One region of the Vibrio sp. 10N.261.46.E11 genome, then DNA from elsewhere that is predicted to be linked to it. Evidence: predicted binding sites of a transcription regulator. Region 1 holds the regulator's gene; the other holds the start of a gene.
The links. Region 1 encodes CRP, which controls carbon source genes, mostly activating them, when cyclic AMP is high. Its sites were predicted from a motif close to TGTGANNNNNNTCACA; they were not measured.
Positions count from the first base shown of each region.

Region 1 (3,156 bases):
CATGTCCGCTAAACATCCAATTATTGCGGTGACGGGTTCATCTGGAGCCGGCACCACCACTACCTCAGAAGCCTTCCGAAAAATGTTCAATATGATGGACGTGAAGGCAGCTTGGGTTGAAGGGGATAGTTTCCATCGCTTCACTCGACCAGAGATGGATGTCGAGATCCGTAAGGCGCGCGAGCAAGGTAAGCACATCAGCTACTTTGGTCCACAAGCTAACGATTTTGGTGCATTAGAAGATTTCTTCCGTCAATACGGCAATGAAGGCACGGGAAAAGTCCGTAGCTATCTGCATACCTTCGATGAAGCCGTGCCTTACAACCAAATGCCCGGCACCTTTACGCCATGGCAAGAGATCCCTGAAAACTCAGATGTGATGTTCTACGAAGGTCTTCACGGTGGCGTGGTCGATGGTGACATCAATGTTTCTCAACACGTCGATCTGCTTATCGGCATGGTACCTATCGTAAACTTGGAGTGGATCCAGAAATTCGTTCGTGACACACGCGATCGTGGTCACTCTCGCGAAGCGGTGATGGATTCTATTGTTCGCTCAATGGATGATTACCTTAACTACATTACCCCGCAGTTTTCGCGAACTCATATCAACTTTCAGCGTGTCCCTACCGTAGATACATCGAATCCACTGAATGCAAAAGGGATTCCAAGTTTAGACGAAAGCTTCGTGGTTATACGGTTGCGCGGCATCAAAAACGTCGATTTCCCTTACTTGTTGGCTATGATTGACGGCTCATTTATGTCACGTCATAACACACTTGTGGTGCCAGGAGGCAAGATGAGTTTTGCTATGGAGCTCATTGTAAGGCCTATTCTGCAACAACTTATAGAAACCGGGAAAATAGGCTAACAAAACAACATTCTGGTTGATTACTTTTCATACCGTGATCATGTGCACAATTTTGCGTAAAAAATCGTAGCTTGGTCACGATTAAAATCAAGAAATAGTACCTGAAAAAGGATACTATTCTTAAACGAAACACAAGATAGCTTGCAGCGCTCAACGAGTGCTCTTATCCTAGCTACGTCAATTCAGGCTTAGCTAAAATATGGAAAGCGGCAAGCATACCCTGCAGAGGAAGTAAGATATTATGGTTCTAGGTAAACCCCAAACCGATCCAACATTAGAGTGGTTCCTTTCACACTGTCATATTCATAAGTACCCTTCAAAAAGTACTTTGATTCATGCTGGTGAAAAGGCAGAAACCTTGTACTACATCGTTAAAGGTTCTGTGGCAGTTCTTATCAAAGACGAAGAAGGTAAGGAAATGATTCTTTCTTACCTAAACCAAGGCGACTTCATCGGTGAGCTTGGCTTGTTCGAAGAAGACCAAGAGCGTACTGCATGGGTTCGTGCAAAATCTCCTTGTGAAGTAGCTGAGATTTCTTTCAAGAAATTCCGTCAACTTATCCAAGTGAACCCAGATATCCTAATGCGCCTTTCAGCGCAAATGGCAAACCGTCTACAAGTAACTAGCCAAAAGGTTGGTGACTTAGCGTTCCTTGACGTAACAGGTCGTATCGCTCAAACGCTACTAAACCTAGCAAAACAGCCAGATGCAATGACTCACCCTGACGGCATGCAAATCAAGATCACTCGTCAAGAGATTGGCCAGATTGTTGGTTGTTCTCGTGAGACCGTTGGTCGTATCTTGAAGATGCTAGAAGAGCAGAACCTAATTTCTGCACACGGTAAGACTATCGTGGTATACGGCACTCGTTAATCTCGATTAACTGAGCCAAAAATTTGAAAGCCACCAAATGCAAATTTGGTGGCTTTTTTGTTTTCTCAAGAGCTAGAGAGCAGATGCGAATGGGACACTTACAACTTCCAAACGTAAGCACTCTCGATGCGAAGCGTACCCGCACCTCTAGGGCAAAGCCCGTGCTCTTATGTTTCTTTAACCATTGGTGCTTTCAAAGATCTTGTCAGCTGATGCCGCGACAAATCCGGTATAAAGCTCACCATTGGCCATCGCATAACGCTTAGCGAACTCATAGAAGCCGCCAGGAATCATCTCATTACCTTCAACAAATGAAACTGGGACTTTGTCTGCCATTGTTGATGATTGCTCTAATAAGACCTCTGGAGAGCCTTTCACCTCGCCGCCAGATGCATTGATAGTGAAACCCGATTCGCTCAAATAGTCATTCACTGACTGTACTTCATCAAAGGCGTTAAGTTGATTTACGCTCACCGTAAAGTGGTTGGCACCGTAACCATGAGCCGCTAGCCAAGAAGCGTATTCACTCTCTTTTGCTAGCACTTGGAAATCTGCGAAGCTCAAATCCCAAAGACGACCACCAAACAAGAATTCATGACCTTGCAGTTTGCTAGCATCCACTTGATCAACCAACTTAGCAACGATCTGTTGTAAGTCGCTTGAACACTCTTCGACCTTCAACTCACTAATGAACACTTTTGGTTGTTTTGGATCTGGATGCTCGTAATGCTTAGCCACTAGCTTCTTGCTCTCAAACAAGTAATCGCCACATGCCTTGTAACCTAACTCAAGGAAAGGCTTGGCCAGTGTTTCAATCCCCAGCGGTGCAACATTGAAAGTACGCAGTGCAATATGATCATTAATCAGGGCTTCGTCTTCTTTCAGCAAGTGATGTACTTTCTCAGCCGATGGACAAAGCCTGTGAATGTAATCGTCCCATAGTGATTTAAAGAGTAGATCGGGCGTCATGGTGACTCCTTGTCAGAGGTTCTAGCAAGCTAGTAATTTGGATTAGAAAGGGAGAGGCTGGACATAGAGTCAGCAGCCATCAGCCTGTGACATACTTGTTCTATTATTATCTACCGCCCAATCTAGGTGTCGGACGTGGGTGAAAAGAGGAAGCGATAACACCGCTTCCTTATTACACAATCAATGAATCTGTTACTCATGAACCTAGAGCTCATAAGCTTATGATTCATCAAGTTAAAGCTTAAGAACCAAAACTACAGCTCAATACCTGGGCTAAATGTCGCTGGCAGTTGGGTTTCACCACCTTCCATTGACGCCATTGGGTAAGCACAGTAGTCCGCCGCGTAGTAAGCACTTGGGCGTAGGTTGCCTGAAGCACCCGGGCCACCAAATGGTGCATCACCACTTGCGCCTGTTAGTTGGCGGTTACGGTTAACAATAC
Region 1 covers NZ_JBFRQW010000031.1:16,713-19,868, forward strand. The annotation lists gene AB4407_RS10280 (phosphoribulokinase) at 2-871, shown strand; gene crp (cAMP-activated global transcriptional regulator CRP) at 1,113-1,745, shown strand; gene AB4407_RS10290 (DUF1338 domain-containing protein) at 1,923-2,714, opposite strand; gene astD (succinylglutamate-semialdehyde dehydrogenase) at 2,969-3,156, opposite strand, start outside.

Region 2 (3,156 bases), on a different contig from region 1:
GTCACAAGCAATAACTTCTAAACCCAAACGTTGGCATTCGATAGCCACTTCTTTGCCAAGTTCACCTGAACCTAATAGAAGTACACGAGTAGCATTTTCACGAGTAGCAGTACCAAACATAGAAATTCCTTCCGATCTTTTGAACGATTGATTGAAAACGGGGTGATCATACTTATTTAAACGACAAAAGCAAACGTTTGCGCAGCTTGCAGTGTTAATTACAAGCATAAAAAAAGCAGCCCTGTTAAATAGGGCTGCTTATTTAAAATTTTGTTAAATAGATGTACTTAGATTGCTAAGTAAGTCACTGGAATGTCGGGATTAATCGCTTCTAATGTAGATTGCGTATCCGCTAGGTGACTGATACTACCTTCAGCAATTTCAACCAAAGCTGCACTTTCAATTTGTTCAAAATCGAAGCCCGCCAGTTTAAGTTGAATTAATGCCACTTGTAGAGGCGGTAGGCTAGGGTTGAACGCTGCGTTTTCAGCGTAAGCACCGGTGAAAACCTCACCCGACGTCAGCTGTAGTGAAACACCACTTAGATTTTTGGTGTAAGGCGCATGGCTACGGTTTAGTGCTGCTAGCGCTTCTACAACAATAGGGGTTGTTTCTTCGGTCGTGTACTTATGATCAAGCTTAGTCATTAGGCCAGTTGTTACACCTAAGTCTGCAGGGCCGAACGAGTCTGGCAGGTACTCCTGCAGAGACATTTCATCACGTTGTGGGAGCTGAACTTTAAGCTCTTTCGCAGTGGTCAGTTCGTTCATGAATTGACGACAGTGACCACAGGGGCTGAAATTGATCGTGATATCTGAGATACCTTGTTCGCCTTTCATCCAAGCATGGCTGATTGCAGATTGCTCAGCGTGAACGGTTTGACCAAGTTGAGCACCAGCGATTTCAAGGTTTGCACCAAAATACAGAGTGCCAGACAAACCACGTACGATTGCACCAACATAAAAGTCAGATAATGGCGCGTAAGAATACGCAGCGGCAAAAGGAAGTAGCGCAATACGTAGCTCGTCATCCGCTAAACCACTTGCTTGCAGTAGGCTGGCAAATTGTTCTGGAGACAATGTCGCGTCAAAGTTGTCTGCTAATACGATGTCACTTAAAAGCGCTTTTATTGATGTTGGAGCACTTTCCAGCGCCAGGGTAATACGACTGTTCATGTTGAATCCTTAATTGACCTTAGGCTTTAAGTTTATTCAATACACAGGAATTTTCTGTGACAAGTATCACTATTATATCGTTGTTGTTACATTGGCTTGCATAGTTAGGGTGAGGTCACACTTGAAATCGATTGCAATAGCTATTTTTGCAGTTGATATCGCACTTATTGCCCGTAATAGAGCGTCACGAGTCTGCTATTACTAACTAAATGTGAGAAGAAAGCCCAAGCAGGCACTGAAATCAACAGTATTCTGGTTGGGCTGAATCGCGTAGTGATCGTTTAGGTTAAGAATAGAACCAAATCACAACTGAAAACACGCTAGGTGCAATGATTGAGGTAATGACGCCACAAAGAACAAGAGCCAACGAACTGAATGCTGCATCTTCTTGGTTTTTTTCAGCACATGTCGCAGTACCTAATGCGTGAGATACCGTTCCCATGGTTAAACCACGTGCGATTGGGCTCTTAATACCAATCAGGTTATAGATTGGGTAAGCAAAAATTGCCCCAAACAGACCAACAATCAAAACCAGAATCGCAGCAATCGCTGCTTCACCACCTAAATGGCTTGAGACTTCCATTGCAATCGGCGTCGTCACCGATTTACCTAGCAGGCTGGCAATTAGGCTCAGATCTGCTTTAAAGGCGACCGCAATCAGTGCTGTTGTTGTCATCGACATCACACTGCCCAGCGTGCAAGAAAAGGTGATGATGCGCCAGTTCGCTCGAATTTGAGGTAACTGTTCATATAGCGGATAAGCAAGCGCCACAACCGCAGGCTGAAGCATGTAAGTAATCCAAGTGTTGTCTGCGTAGTAGGTCTCGAAAGGGACTTTGAAGAACAACAGAATTGGAATAATGATGCCAATGCTGATCAATAACGGGTTACACAGCGGTGAGTTCACTTTTTGGCTTACCCAGCGTGCAAATAGGAACACCACGATGGTCAGTAGAATCCACATGATCAGTTACCTCTCGATAGCAAGCGGTCTAAGAACCACGATAAGGACACCAACACCAGTAACGTGCCGCCAACGGCGCTCGCCATAATTGGCAATGCGTTCGCGATGAGCATGTCGAAGTGATCCATCAACCCTACACTGATCGGAACAAACAGTAAGATCATTAGGCGGATAATCAAGCTTGCACCGGGCTGTACCCAGTGCGATGGAACAATACCTATCACCATGGCGGCAAACAGAATCAACATGCCAAAAATACTGCCTGGGATTGAGGTATCCAAAAAGTGCTGTAACGCGTTACCTGCTGTAAGTGCACCTATGATTAAGGTGAAGGAGATTAAGCAGTAAACGAGTTTGATCAATCTTTCTTTCAAAGTGTCACATCTCTTGATAATGAATTAACTAGCTAGCTTTTCTACGTATTGATAAACCGCTTTCAAGATAGCCATTTTCTTCTCGTCACTTTCGTTTTCATGTGCGAGGTTTTCTAGATTCAGCATGTACTCTTCTAAGCGACTCTCGTAAAACTCACGACAATGGTTCGCCCATTTTAGTTGCTCAGTTTCATCAAGTGTCCATGGGAAATGACGAGCGCGGTAACGAAACAACAGCGGCTTAATGCGTTCGTCGCTGAAAGTGATGTCCAGAGCGGCCAAGTTGTTCGGGTCAGTTTCACGAATGATGTTCATCGCGGTCTTATCTGCTGGAGAGAAGAAGCCGTCGTAAAGGTGTGTGTCTACATCATCACTTTTTTCGTATTCACGTTCTTGTGAGTACAAGCCAATCAGCTTTTCACGAATCTCTGGGTGCTCACGTAATAGTGCAAGGTTCTTCAAGCATTGCTGACGGTCGATACCGATCGTTTCCGCGTTTTCAGCCGTTAGGGTTTTTGCTGGTGCGAGAATAGGGCACTTGTTGAGTTGTACCAGTTTAATTGGCACTGGCAGTTCATCTTCACCTAGCTCGCTTAGTTTGGTGTAGAGCCTGTCTCTGAGCTCATCGGTATCTAGCTCAAGC
Region 2 covers NZ_JBFRQW010000051.1:78,843-81,998, forward strand. The annotation lists gene purT (formate-dependent phosphoribosylglycinamide formyltransferase) at 1-120, opposite strand, end outside; gene cdd (cytidine deaminase) at 288-1,175, opposite strand; gene AB4407_RS16550 (LrgB family protein) at 1,462-2,139, opposite strand; gene AB4407_RS16555 (CidA/LrgA family protein) at 2,142-2,513, opposite strand; gene sbcB (exodeoxyribonuclease I) at 2,538-3,156, opposite strand, start outside.
Region 2: a site for CRP is predicted at 1,231-1,246, ahead of cdd (cytidine deaminase). Genes of this name have one in related genera too.